DNA from 2 places in the Streptomyces sp. NPDC096046 genome. Region 1 is predicted to be linked to the other one. Evidence: riboswitches for the same ligand, from Rfam matches in the RefSeq annotation. Region 1 holds a riboswitch; the other holds the start of a gene.
The links. A riboswitch is a leader RNA that binds a small molecule or an ion and turns the genes downstream of it on or off. The one in region 1 is predicted to bind glycine.
Positions count from the first base shown of each region.

Region 2: linked by a shared signal. The riboswitch ahead of gcvP (aminomethyl-transferring glycine dehydrogenase) and the one ahead of gcvT (glycine cleavage system aminomethyltransferase GcvT) in region 1 are both predicted to bind glycine.

Region 1 covers NZ_JBEOSZ010000003.1:232,207-239,311, forward strand. The annotation lists gene ABTX62_RS04880 (ABC transporter permease) at 1-973, opposite strand, end outside; gene ABTX62_RS04885 (enhanced serine sensitivity protein SseB C-terminal domain-containing protein) at 1,360-2,160, opposite strand; gene ABTX62_RS04890 (enhanced serine sensitivity protein SseB) at 2,299-3,087, opposite strand; gene ABTX62_RS04895 (AAA family ATPase) at 3,431-4,099, opposite strand; glycine riboswitch at 4,323-4,422, shown strand; glycine riboswitch at 4,423-4,541, shown strand; gene gcvT (glycine cleavage system aminomethyltransferase GcvT) at 4,532-5,701, shown strand; gene gcvH (glycine cleavage system protein GcvH) at 5,803-6,180, shown strand; gene glyA (serine hydroxymethyltransferase) at 6,195-7,105, shown strand, end outside.
Region 2 covers NZ_JBEOSZ010000059.1:7,647-14,751, reverse strand. The annotation lists partial or broken gene ABTX62_RS38040 (TOBE domain-containing protein) at 47-497, shown strand; gene gcvP (aminomethyl-transferring glycine dehydrogenase) at 562-3,447, opposite strand; glycine riboswitch at 3,623-3,717, opposite strand; gene ABTX62_RS33410 (PRC-barrel domain-containing protein) at 3,830-4,204, shown strand; gene ABTX62_RS33405 (DNA polymerase IV) at 4,123-5,577, opposite strand; gene ABTX62_RS33400 (MerR family transcriptional regulator) at 5,703-6,386, opposite strand; gene ABTX62_RS33395 (bifunctional nuclease family protein) at 6,680-7,105, opposite strand, start outside.

The sequences.
Region 1 (7,105 bases):
CACGCAGCCCGTCACCCAGCAGGTTGAAGGCCAGGACGGTGATGAAGATCGCCAGTCCGGGCACGAACATGTACTGCGGATCAGCTGTGTAGAGATCCACAGCGTTGCTGAGCATGCCGCCCCAGGAGGCCTGCGGCGGAGCGATACCGACGCCGAGGAAGCTCAGCGCGGCCTCGAACAGGATGTTCGTCGGGATGATCAGCGTCGCGTAGACGAGGATCGGCGCGACGAGGTTCGGGAGCAGTTCCCGGAACAGGATGTACGGGCCGCGCGCCCCGAGGCTCGTGGAGGCCTCGATGAACTCCCGTTTGCGCAGGGTCATGGTCTGGGCCCGCACGATGCGGCCGATGTACGGCCAGCTGAAGAAGCCGATCACGAAGATCAGCACGCTGATGCGCAGGGACAGGCCCTCGATGCCGAAGAACCCGTCCTGCACCGAGGCCGAGATCGAGATGGCGAACAGCAGCAGGGGGAAGGCCAGGAACGTGTCCATGAGCCTGCTGATCACGCCGTCGATCCAGCCGCCGTAGTACCCGGCGATGACGCCGAGAACGGTGCCGATGCACACGGACAGCAGTGTGGCGCCGCCCGCGACCAGGAGGGAGACCCAGGAACCGTCGATGATGCGGGCCAGCATGTCCCGGCCGTACTGGGGGTCCACGCCGAGCGGGTGGTCCCAACTCATCCCGCCCCAGCCGCCCTTGGGGGCGAGCAGCGCGGGGTCGATCAGGTCCTGGTTGAACTTGTTGGGATCGAGGTCGAAGATCCACTGGATCGGCTTGGAGAACACCGCCATCAGCACGAGCAGGATGACGATGACACCTCCCGCCATCGCCACCTTGTCCCGCTTGAAGCGCATCCAGGCGATCTGGGTGAGCGAGCGCCCTTCGATCTGGCTCTTCTTGACCCCGGAGAGCACGGCCTCGGGCTGTGCTCCGGCTTCCGCCCCGGTGGTCTCGATCGGTGCGGTCACGGTGCGATTGACCCCTCTCGGGCCGGCGATCGCCGACCCCCTGGCTGCCGCTGTAGCGGTTTTGTTTGTCTCGTACACGAGACCGACCCGGCCCGTGTCCTGCCGGGAGTCTTCAACGCTTTGGCGATCTGTTGCCAGACTTGGCGATGAAAGGATGCGTAAACGTGATGCTGTCTGCGGGGTTCCGTTATCCGGACAGCGGGTAACGCGGGTCGGACGGGCTGAGATGGATGAATTTTAGGACATAGGCGCACACTTGACCCCTATCTACGCGCGGAGAGCCGCGTGATCGTCCCGTTTCGCGGAGCGGTACGGGAGGGGTTCGGAGGGCGACTTCGAGCCGGTCAGTACCGACTGAGGGGCGGTCAGTACCGGCTCACGGGCTGTCAGTACCGGCCTTGAGCCGGAGGATATCCGTAGCCCGACGCCGGCGCCTGGACGGGGGCCGTGGCGTGCGCCTCGCGGTCGTAGAAGGGGCGGGCCTTCGCCCGCAGCCACATCGCGACCGGGTCGTGCTCGTCGGACAGGGCGATGGTCGACACCGGCAGCCCGTCGGGTACGGCGCCGAGGGACTGCTGCATCATCGCGCGCACGGAGTCCACGGCCGGCGGCGAGGTGTCGTACACATCCAGTCCGATGGCGAGGTACGGCGCCCCGAGCGCGGGCTGCACCCAGGCGCGGCGCAGCGAGCGGACGGCCGGGGTGCGGTGGGCGTTCTGCGCGAGCAGGGCATAGAACTGGGGGATCTCGATGGCCGGTTCGGACAGGCGCAGGGGGCCGGCGGGCTGGCGGTCCAGGCCCGTGGCGATCCGGCGCAGGTCGAGCCAGGGGATGCCGACGCCCCCGCCGGGGGCGTGCGGGTTGAGCCAGAGTCCGTAGTGGTCGGGGTAGAGGGCGCGGGCGACGTCGATCCCGTCGACCACCTCGTACGAGCGGTTCCAGCCGCTGGCGGAGAGCTCCTGAGCGGAGGTCACGCAGGGGGCGTAGCCGTAGCCGTCGACGTCCATGTTCCCGTACTGGGCGTCCGGCGAGCCGGCCTGCCCGTGCCACAGGAGCATCCAGATCTGGCCGGTGTGCGGGGTCGCGAGCGCGCGCAGGAGTGCCTCATAGGCGTCGTAGCGCCCGGGCGTGACCTGGCGCAGCATGTGCTCGACCTGTCCGGCCGCGGCCGTGCCGCTCGCGCTCACCTTTACCGCCCCTTCGTACAACGCCTCGACGGTGCCCTAGCTTAAGCCCGCACGCCGACTCCGAACCTGGTGCCGCCGTGCGGGTGCGGGCCGCATGTGGTTCTCGCGCGGTTCCCCGCGCCCCTTCGGTGTGTTGCCCTACCGCTGGTAGAAGGGCCGGACCCGCTCCCTCATCCAGGTGGCCACCGGGTCCTCCGTCACGTCCAGGAGCACCAGGTTGACCGGCCAGGGGGCCGGGACGGCGGTGACGGCCCGGGTGAGGGCCTCCAGCGGGAGCGCGCGCAAGTCTCCTTCCCGCTGGGAGAGTTCGACGCCCACGAACATCACGGGCTCGGCGGTCTCGATGGCGGCGAGACAGCGGCGGGCCGTGACGACGACGCCGGTGGCCTCGAACTCGGCGGACGCCGTGGCCAGGAAATCCACCGGGTCGTCCTGCCAGTCGGGCTCGAAGAGACGGACCCGGCCGCCGCTCGCGGGGCCGTCCAGCGGGGTCCGGCCGGCCCGGCACAACTCCGCCACGGCGGGCGGCGGGAGCGGGATGCCCACCACACCGCCCGGGTTGACGACCATCCCCGCGTGCGGGGGCAGGCCACGGGCGAACTCCACGGCGGGGGCGATGGTGTACGCCATGTGGGAGCCGACGACCTGGCGGAACTGCTCCTCGGAGCTGAACACCGGCACGAACGCCTGGCCGTCGATCTCGATGCCGGGCAGGTCGAGAGGACCGCTGTGCGGGCCGCCGCCGCTGGGCAGCGGGACCCAGACGAAGCTCCGGCCGAGCACCTCGACGATCCGCCCGCCGGCGGCCGGACCGGCGCCGAGGGAGGCCGAGAGCACCTCCTCCAGTTCGTTGCCGGGCCAACCGCTGTGCGGGTGGGTCTGCGTCTGCGCCGGAAAGTCCGCGGAGAATTCCGCCGGGAAGTCCATCTGCCTACCGCCTGCCTGGAACCACTGCTGTGGCTCAAAAGGCTAACGGCTCGGGCGCGCGGCGCGGTCGGGTGTGAAGCGGGTGAGGGGAGGCTGGGGGCCGTCGGCGGATGGCACCCGTAAGGGGCCGGGAGCCGCCGACGTACGACATACGCCCGAAACCCCATGGCCACGGCCGGGGCCGCCGACGGCGATACCGACACACCCGGTGCCCCGCGGCCGGTGCCGCCCGCGGGGCACCCACACGCCCGAGACCCCACAGCCGTGGCCGGGGCCACCGACGGGTGGCACCCGTGCACCCCGTCGCCCCCGGTCCACCGGCCCGGCTCCCGCCCCCGGCCCGTCAGCCGGTGAAGCCGATGCTGCGGAGGGTGTCGGCCGCGGCCCGGTCGGCGAGGACGGCCGAGCCGCAGCCGGCGGGGAGGTCGCCGCGCTCCGCCGCGCGCAGCAGGCGGGTGCTCGCCGCGCGGTGCCGCAGGAACGCATAGCGCGAGACGCCGCGGCCTCGGTCGCGCTGGCCGGCCAGCGCCTGTTCGGGGGTGACGTCGAGCAGCAGCAGGTGGAGCGTGCCGCCCCGGCGGCGGGCCTCGCGGGCCAGCCAGCGGCGGACCCAGGCCTGGGTGCCGCAGTCGTGCACGACGAGGCCCTCGCCCGTGCGCAGGGCGCGCCGCAGCCCGGCGTAGTGGGCGAGGCGGACGAGCGGGCGGTAGAGCGCGTACGGCAGGGCGCGCGGCATGCGGCGCTCCCAGCGGTCGCGGGTGTCCTGGGAGTCGATCCGCCGGTCCGGCACGGTGCGCCGCATCAGTGTGGACTTGCCGCTGCCGGGCAGACCCGTGACCACGACGAGGTCGCGGGGTCCGAACAGCAGCGCGCGCGGGCCGCGCCCGGCACGGTCACGCAGATCGCGGACGACCGGCGCCGGCACCGGGGCGCGGACCGCCCGGGCCGGAGCGGCGGCCGGCTGCTCGGGCAGCGCGATGCCCGTCGTCGCGTACGCGGTGGTCCTGTTCACCGTGATCGTCCTCCCCTGGGGCCAGGTACGGAGTCCCAATCCCCGCCGAGTGTAAAGAGAAGGTAATGCGGCAGGCCTCTCATTTACGTCCTCGTCCTGCAACAGGGCTGCTACAGGTCGCGGAGTCCGGCGGGCGGGACTCGTGCACTCCCTGTGAAAGGTCCCCCTGCCGCACCGGAAGGATGCGTGCAATGATGTGCGCGCCAACTGCATACCGGCCGTTTGAATCCGCGCGGGAGAGTCCCCAGCACCGCAAGAGCTGGGGCGCCGAAGGAGCAAGTCCCTCCCTTGAATCTCTCAGGCCCCGTTACCGCGCGGGCGAGGCACATCTGAAAAGCGGGCCCTCCCCTGTCCCGGCAGGGCGTGGCCCCACCCAAGGTGCAAGCCATGGACCAGCGCGGTCATGGCGAACCTCTCAGGTTCCGATGACAGATGGGGAGGACCGACCTCGCCCGTGATTGCCCTGGGAGACGACCGACTGTGAGCAGTACAGGAGAACTCCGTCACACCGCGCTCGATGCCCTGCATCGCTCGCTCGGCGCGACGATGACCGACTTCGCCGGCTGGGACATGCCCCTGCGCTACGGCTCCGAGCGCGACGAGCACACCGCCGTGCGGACGAAGGCCGGACTGTTCGACCTCTCCCACATGGGTGAGATCACCGTCACCGGCCCGCAGGCCGCCGCCCTCCTCGACTTCGCCCTGGTGGGCAACATCGGCGGAGTGAAGCCGGGCCGCGCCCGGTACACCATGATCTGCCGGGACGACGGCGGCATCCTGGACGACCTCATCGTCTACCGGCTGGGCGAGAGCGAGTACATGGTCGTCGCCAACGCCTCCAACGCCCAGGTCGTCCTGGACGCGCTGACCGAGCGCGCCGCCGCTTTCGACGCCGAGGTGCGCGACGACCGGGACGCCTACGCGCTGATCGCCGTGCAGGGCCCTGAGTCCCCCGGCATCCTCAAGTCGCTCACGGACGCCGATCTGGACGGCTTGAAGTACTACGCCGGTCTGCCCGGCACGGTCGCGGGCGTGCCGGCCCTGATCGCCCGCACCGGTTACACCGGCGAGGACGGCTTCGAGCTGTTCGTGAAGCCGGAGCACGCGGTCGAGCTGTGGCAGGCCCTGGCCCAGGCCGGCGAGGGCGTCGGCCTGGTCCCGTGCGGGCTGTCCTGCCGTGACACGCTGCGCCTGGAAGCGGGCATGCCGCTGTACGGGCACGAGCTGTCGACGTCCCTGACCCCCTTCGACGCCGGGCTCGGCCGGGTGGTGAAGTTCGAGAAGGAGGGCGACTTCGTGGGACGCGAGGCCCTGCGCGAGGCCGCCGCCCGGGCCGAGCAGAACCCCCCGCGTGTCCTGGTCGGCCTCGTCGCCGAGGGCCGGCGGGTCCCGCGCGCCGGGTACACGGTCGTCGCCGGCGGCGAGGTGATCGGCGAGGTCACCTCCGGTGCCCCCTCCCCCACCCTCGGCAAGCCGATCGCGATGGCCTATGTCGATCCCGCGCACGCCGCGCCCGGCACGACCGGCGTGGGCGTGGACATCCGGGGCAGTCACGAGCCGTACGAGGTCGTGGCGCTGCCGTTCTACAAGCGCCAGAAGTAGACACTGGCCGAAGGGCCGCGGCAGCGACCCGTGCCCGTCGTCCCAGCTCACCCGTAGTCCCCCTTTCACAGCACTCCCGCGCGTACAGGAGAATCCAGGCCATGAGCAACCCCCAAGAGCTGCGCTACAGCAAGGAGCACGAGTGGCTGTCGGCCGCCGCCGACGGCGTCTCGACGGTCGGCATCACGGAGCACGCGGCCAACGCGCTCGGCGATGTCGTGTTCGTCCAGCTTCCCGAGGTCGGTGACTCCGTGTCCGCCGGCGAGACCTGCGGCGAGCTGGAGTCGACCAAGTCGGTGTCCGACCTGTACTCCCCGGTCTCCGGTGAGGTCACCGAGGTCAACGAGGACGTCGTGAACGACCCGTCGCTGGTGAACTCGGCCCCCTTCGAGGGCGGCTGGCTGTTCAAGGTGCGCGTCACGGACGAGCCGGGCGACCTGCTCTCCGCCGACGAGTACACCGCGTTCTCCGCCGGCTGAGGAGTCGTAGCCCCATGTCCGTCCTGAACACACCCCTGCATGAGCTCGACCCGGCCGTCGCCGCGGCGGTCGACGCCGAGCTGCACCGCCAGCAGTCCACGCTCGAGATGATCGCCTCGGAGAACTTCGCTCCGGTCGCGGTCATGGAGGCGCAGGGCTCGGTCCTCACCAACAAGTACGCCGAGGGCTACCCGGGCCGTCGCTACTACGGCGGCTGCGAGCACGTCGACGTGGTCGAACAGATCGCGATCGACCGCGTCAAGGAGCTGTTCGGCGCCGAGCACGCCAACGTGCAGCCGCACTCCGGCGCCCAGGCCAACGCGGCGGCGATGTTCGCGCTGCTCAAGCCGGGCGACACCATCATGGGCCTGAACCTCGCCCACGGTGGGCACCTGACCCACGGCATGAAGATCAACTTCTCCGGCAAGCTCTACGACGTCGTCGCCTACCACGTGGGCGAGGACGGCCGGGTCGACATGGGCGAGGTCGAACGGCTGGCCAAGGAGGCCAAGCCGAAGCTGATCGTGGCCGGCTGGTCGGCGTACCCGAGGCAGCTGGACTTCGCCGCGTTCCGCCGGATCGCGGACGAGGTCGGCGCGTACCTCATGGTCGACATGGCCCACTTCGCCGGGCTGGTCGCGGCCGGGCTGCACCCCAACCCGGTGCCGCACGCCCATGTGGTCACCACCACGACCCACAAGACCCTCGGTGGCCCGCGCGGCGGTGTGATCCTCTCCACGGCCGAACTGGCCAAGAAGATCAACTCCGCCGTCTTCCCCGGTCAGCAGGGCGGTCCGCTGGAGCATGTGATCGCCGCCAAGGCCGTCGCCTTCAAGGTCGCCGCCTCCGAGGACTTCACGGAGCGCCAGCGCCGTACGCTGGAGGGTGCCCGCATCCTGGCCGAGCGTCTGGTGAAGGACGACGT
Region 2 (7,105 bases), on a different contig from region 1:
CCCGAGCGTCCCCGGCTCGGCGGGCCCTCGGACTTGCCGTGCACCCATGAGCCTGAGCATCCGCAACCAGCTCCCCGGTAGCGTCACCGCCGTCGGCCCCGGCAAGGCCATGGCGACGGTCAGGGTCCGCCTCGCCCGCGGCCGGGACCTCAGCGCGGCGATCACCCGTGCAGCCGCGGAGGGCCTCCGTCTCGCCCCGGGCACCGCCGTGCGAGCCCCTGATGACGTCCGCCGAAGGTGGCGCCGGCCGCGGCCCCCGTGGAGGGCCTGCCGATCTGCAACCAGCTCCCCACACGGCCACGGTCATCACGGCCGGCGACGCGATGACGTCCGTCCGCGTCACGGCCGAGGGGGGCGAGCTGACCGCCGTGATCACCGGGGACGGCGTGCTGACCGCCGTGATCACCGGGGACGCCGCGGACGGCCTCGCGCTGTCGCCCGGGGCCCCCGTCGTCGTCCTGATCAAGGCGACCGCGGTGTCACTCGCCACCGCGTGAACGCGCCGGTGAACGGCGGAGGGGCCCCGCACCGCGAAGCCCCTCCCTGTGACCGGTCGGCCGGTCAGTCCTCGTACGCGTCCAGCGGCGGGCAGGAGCAGACGAGGTTCCGGTCGCCGAAGGCCTGATCGATACGGCGCACCGGCGGCCAGTACTTGTCGGCGGCCGACACCCCGGCCGGGAAGACGGCCTCCTCGCGGCTGTAGGCGTGCTCCCACGCCCCGGCGAGCGCGCCGGCGGTGTGCGGGGCGGCGCGCAGCGGGTTGTCGTCCTCGGGCCACTCGCCGGAGCCGACCTTCTCGATCTCCGCGCGGATGGCGATCATGGCCTCGCAGAAGCGGTCCAGCTCCGCCAGGTCCTCCGACTCGGTCGGCTCGATCATCAGCGTCCCGGCCACCGGAAAGGACATGGTCGGCGCGTGGAAGCCGTAGTCGATCAGCCGCTTGGCGACGTCGTCGACGCTCACTCCGGTCGCCTTGGTCAGGGGCCGCAGGTCGATGATGCACTCGTGGGCCACGAGACCGTCGGGGCCGGTGTAGAGCACCGGGTAGTGCGGCTCCAGCCGTTTGGCGATGTAGTTGGCGCTGAGCACGGCCACCTGCGTGGCCCGCTTCAGCCCTTCACCGCCCATGAGCCGGACGTACGCCCACGAGATGGGCAGGATGCCCGCGGAGCCCCACGGCGCCGCGGAGACGGGTCCGACACCCGTCTCGGGGCCCGCCTCGGGCTGCAGCGGGTGGTTCGGCAGATAGGGGGCGAGGTGCTCGCGCACCGCGACCGGGCCGACACCCGGACCGCCGCCGCCGTGCGGGATGCAGAAGGTCTTGTGCAGGTTCAGGTGCGAGACGTCGCCGCCGAAGTGCCCGGGCTTGGCCAGCCCGACGAGCGCGTTGAGGTTGGCCCCGTCGACGTAGACCTGCCCGCCCGCCTCGTGGACCTGCGCGCAGATGTCGGCGACGTGCTCCTCGAACACACCGTGGGTGGACGGGTAGGTGATCATCAGCACGGACAGCTCGTCGCGGTACTGCTCGATCTTCGCCCGCAGGTCCTCGACGTCGATCTCGCCGTCCTCGGCGGTCTTCACGACGACGACCTTCATGCCCGCCATCACCGCGCTGGCGGCGTTGGTGCCGTGCGCGGACGACGGGATCAGGCACACGGTGCGCTGCTCGTCCCCGCTGGCCCGGTGGTACCCGCGGACGGCGAGCAGGCCGGCCAGCTCGCCCTGCGACCCGGCGTTCGGCTGGAGGGACACCTTGTCGTAGCCGGTGATCTCGGCGAGGCGGTCCTCCAGCTCGTGGATGAGGGTGAGGTAGCCCGCGGCCTGCTCGGCGGGCGCGAAGGGGTGCACCTGCCCGAACTCGGGCCAGGTGACCGGCTCCATCTCCGTGGTCGCGTTGAGCTTCATGGTGCAGGAGCCCAGCGGGATCATGCCGCGGTCCAGCGCGTAGTCCCGGTCGGCGAGCCTGCGCAGGTAGCGCAGCATGGCGGTCTCGGAGCGGTGCTGGTGGAAGACGGGGTGCGTCAGGTAGTCGTCGGTCCGCAGCAGGGCGTCCGGGAGGCTTTCGTCCGTGGCCGCGTCCAGCGCCTCGATGACGCCCTCGACACCGAAGGCGGCCCACACCGCCCGCACCTGGGCGCGTGTCGTGGTCTCGTCACAGGCGATCGAGACGTGGTCGGCGTCGACGGGGCGCAGGTTGACCCCGTGGTCCCGGGCGGCGGCCACGACCTCGGCGGCCCGGCCCTCGGCGCGCACCGTCAGGGTGTCGAAGTAGGAGCCGTGCACGACCTCGACACCGCCGCTCGCCAGCCCGGCGGCGAGGACCGTGGCATACCGGTGGGTGCGCCGCGCGATGCCCTTGAGGCCCTCCGGGCCGTGGTAGACGGCGTACATGCCCGCCATGACGGCGAGCAGCACCTGAGCGGTGCAGATGTTGCTGGTGGCCTTCTCACGGCGGATGTGCTGCTCACGCGTCTGCAGCGCCAGCCGGTACGCCTTGTTGCCGTCGGCGTCCACGGACACACCGACGAGCCGCCCGGGCAGGCTGCGCGCCATCTTGTCCTGGACGGCCATGTAACCGGCGTGTGGCCCGCCGAATCCCATGGGCACCCCGAAGCGCTGCGTCGTCCCGACCGCGATGTCCGCTCCGAGCTCACCGGGGGACTTCAGCAGCGTCAGCGCCAGCAGGTCGGCGGCGACGGTGACGAGCGCGCCGAGCTCGTGCGCCCGGTCGATGACCGGCTTGATGTCGCGCACGGCGCCGGAGGCGCCCGGGTACTGGATCAGCACGCCGTTGATCTCGCGCTCGGCGATCTCGGCGGGGATGCCGTGGCTGAGGTCGGCGACGACCACCTCGACGCCCGTCGGTTCCGCACGGGTCTGGATCACCGCGATGGTCTGCGGCAGTGCGTCCGCGTCGACCAGGAACAGCCCCTTCTTGTTCTTGCCCAGGCGCCGTGACAGCGCCATGGCCTCGGCGGCCGCGGTGCCCTCGTCGAGCAGCGAGGCACCGGAGGTCGGCAGCCCGGTCAGGTCCGCGACCATCGTCTGGAAATTGAGCAGCGCTTCGAGCCGGCCCTGCGAGATCTCCGGCTGGTACGGCGTGTAGGCCGTGTACCAGGACGGGTTCTCCATGACGTTGCGCAGGATGACCGGCGGGGTGAACGTGCCGTAGTAGCCGAGGCCGATCATGGAGCCGAGGACCTGGTTGCGGTCGGCGAGGGAGCGCAGCTCGGCGATCACCTCGGCCTCGCTGCGGGCGCCCGGCAGGTCCAGTGCCTCGGCACTCGCGATCACGGCCGGGACCGCGGCGGCGGTGAGCTCGTCCAGCGAGCCGTAGCCGACGTGCGCGAGCATCTTGGCGCAGGCCTCGTGGTCGGGGCCGATGTGGCGCTGCTCGAAGGGGACTGCCTCTTCGAGCTCGGAGAGCGGAATGCGGTGGGCGGTCATTACGGAGGCCTCCTGGTCGACACGACCTTCGAGGGGCACCACGGCACGGGTACCCGAACGGCCTCCCCCTCTGTCATCTCAACCTGAGAGCTTCACCGGATCGCCCGAAGGCCTCCGGTTTTCACCGTCGGTGAGAGCGGAAGCCGTCGACACCCGCCCTGCTTTCCAGAGTGACCTCGTCCGTGCGGTACGTGAGCCTGAGAGATTCCGGGGAGGATTTGCTCCTTCGGCGCCTCCATGACCTCTGGAGGACTCTCCCGCACGGGGTCAACAGCCGCTGCCAGCGTACCAGCGCGGTCAACGCACGAAACTTCGAGTGGCCGCATCCCCGCTTGTGCCGTTTTGTAGTGCCTACGGATGAGGTGCGACCAGTGGAGGGCCCGTGCGAACCGATATCGATCCGCGCAACCTGATCGGCCGCAAGGCGTTCGACCGCAACGGGACCAGGATCGGCACGATCGACGAGGTCTACCTCGACGACGCCACCGGCGAGCCGGAGTGGGCGGCCATACGGACCGGCCTGTTCAGCAGGGACGCCTTCGTCCCCCTGGAGCCCAGTGAGCTCATCGACGGCGCCCTCCACGTCCCCTTCGAGCGCGCCCTGATCAAGGACGCCCCCGATTTCGGCGTGGGCCGCCACCTCTCCCCGGAACAGGAACTGCAGCTCTACCACCACTACGGTCTTGACGTCGCCGCCCCGCCCCCGCTCCCGGACCACGACTTCGGCAAGCTGGCGGGCACCGACGAAACGGCGTGATCCCCCGCGCCGGACGCCGCCCCTCCCCCGTCCGGCTCCCGTGACACCAACGGCAACGGATCCGCCGCCTCCAGATCCGGATCGTCGACCCGGAAGGTCCGCACGCGCCCCGGCTTCGAGGAGGGCGTCTCGAACCGCACCGTGACCCGCCCCAGGCCGCTGCCCTGCACCCAGCCGTGCCCGAACTCGGCGTGCCGCACGTCGTGCCCGGCAGGCCAGCTGCGCTCGGCGAGCGCCGGCTGCTCCTCGGCCGGCGTGGCCACGCGCTCCTCGACCGGACCCCGCGCGGTCGTCCGCTCCCCCGCTGCCTGCGCGAACAGGTCCTCCTGCGTGTAGTCGGCGAGCCCGCTGACCCCCACTCCGAGCAGCCGCACCCCGCCCGTGGTGTCGACCGACTCCAGCAGTCTGGCCGCCGCCTCCCGGATCACCGCGGGATCGTCCGTCGGGCCGCGCAGCGTCTCGGACCGGGTGAGCGTCGAGAAGTCGTAGCGCCGCACCTTCAGCACGATGGTCCGCCCGGACAGCCGGGCCTCGCGCAGCCGCCGCACGCACCGCTCGGCCAGCCGCTGCACCTCCAGCCCGACGCGCGTCCGGTCGTGGATGTCCACGTCGTAGGTGTCCTCGACAGACACCGATTTCGTCTCGCGTTCCGCCACGACGGGCCGGTCGTCGCGCGCCAGCGCCATGGCGTACAGACCGTGCCCGTGCGCCTTTCCCAGCAGCCGGACCAGCTCGTCCTCGCCCGCCTCGACGATCTCTCCGACGGTGGTGATCCCGGCCCGCCGCAGATGGTCACCCGTAGCCGGCCCGACCCCCGGCAGCGTCCGCACCGACATCGGCGCGAGCATCGCCCGCTCGGACCCCGGCTCGATCACCACCAGCCCGTCCGGCTTGGCCTCCTCCGAGGCGATCTTGGCGAGCATCTTGGAGGCGGCCAGCCCCACCGACCCCGTGAGCCCTGTGACCGCCCGGATGTCCGCGCGCAGCTTCACCCCGGCCAGCCGCGCCGACCGCTCGTCCCAGGCCATCTGGCCGGCCTCCAGGTCGACGAACGCCTCGTCCAGGCTCAGCGGCTCCACCAGCGGCGACAGCGCACGCAGCAGCTCCATCACGCGCTCGCTGATCGACCGGTAGAAGGTGAAGCGCGGCACCAGGTACGCGGCATGGGGTGCGAGCCGCCGGGCCTGGCCCATGGGCATCGCCGAATGCACCCCGAAAACCCGCGCCTCGTACGACGCGGTCGCCACCACGCCGCGCGGCCCGAGCCCGCCCACGACCACGGCCTTCCCGCGCAGACTCGGCTTGGACGCCTGCTCCACCGAGGCGAAGAAGGCATCCATGTCCAGATGCAGGATCGTGGGCGCGGTTCTCACACCTCCGATGCTGCCCTACGCCACTGACAGCACCTCGCGCGACCGCCCGGATCGCCCCGTGGGAAACCGCTCACGGCCCGGTGCGGAAACGTCCCGCCCGGTGCGTCCGGCTTCTGCCCGACGGCTCAGACGGCCCGGTTGCGGCGACGCGCCAGCTCATCCGCCGGGTTGGGCCCGACCAGGGTCTCGCCGGTGTCGATCCGCTCGCCGTGCAGCTGGGACAGCGCGTTCTCGACGTCCCGCCACACCACGCCCACGGCGATCCCGAAGACCCCCTGGCCGCCCTGGAGCAGGGCGTGAACCTCGTCGGGCGAGGTACATTCGTAGACCGTCGCGCCGTCGCTCATCAACGTCATGCGCTCCAGGTCGCTGAAACCGCGTTCCCTGAGGTGCTGGACGGCCGTGCGGATGTTCTGCAGCGACACACCCGTGTCGAGGAACCGCTTGACGATCTTCAGGACGACCACGTCGCGGAAGCTGTACAGCCGCTGCGTCCCGGACCCGTAGGCGGGGCGCACGCTCGGCTCGACGAGCCCGGTGCGGGCCCAGTAGTCCAGTTGCCGGTAGGTGATACCGGCGGCCGCACAGGCCGTGGGGCCGCGATAGCCGATCTGCTCGGACGCCATGGACGCCGTCCCTCCGCTGCTCGGCACCGCCGTCGGTCGCTGCGGAGCGCGCTCGGCCGCGCCACCGGGCTGGGGGCACCCCCCACCGGGGAGGGGTCGTGAGCCGGGGGGAGGGTACGGACCGCTCACCCGGAGACTGCGCTCGGGGCCACCCCCAGCCGTACCGTCGCCGCTGCTTCTCACGCCGACCTCCGTCCTTGACCTGCCTTCTCGACGGTAGGCAGTCACCAGGGGTGCGTCAACGATCGCCACACTCGCCACGCCGAGTGATAATCACCCTGAGAGTGGTTTCCCGTGCCCCACCGCGGGGAAAGGCTAGCCGAATGCGGTCGGCACGGACCGCGTGACGCTCTCACTCGCCGGCGGCACATGCGGGCATTTCACCCCGTCACACACGGCGGGCGATCCCGCCGCGGACCACGTCGTCCGCCGGGCCGCCCACACGACTCACCGACCGCTGCCGCCGACCGCGGCGCTCACTGACTGCTGCTGCCGAAGTCCTCCGGAGAGATCTGGTCGAGGAACTCGCGGAACTTCTCCACCTCGTCCTCCTGCTCGTCCGGAATCGCGATACCCGCGTCGTCGAGCACCGTGTCACTGCCGTAGATCGGCGTCCCGGTGCGCAGCGCGAGCGCTATGGCGTCGGACGGACGGGCGCTCACCTCGACGCCGCTGGCGAAGACCAGCTCCGCGTAGAAGACGCCCTCACGCAGGTCCGTGATGCGCACTTCCGTGAGCTCCTGGCCGACCGCTTCCAGCACGTCCTTGAATAGGTCGTGGGTCAGCGGCCGCGCGGGAGCCATGCCCTGCTGGGCGAAGGCGATCGCCGTCGCCTCCCCCGGTCCGATCCAGATGGGGAGGTAACGGTCGCCTCCCACTTCACGCAGCAGCACGATCGGTTG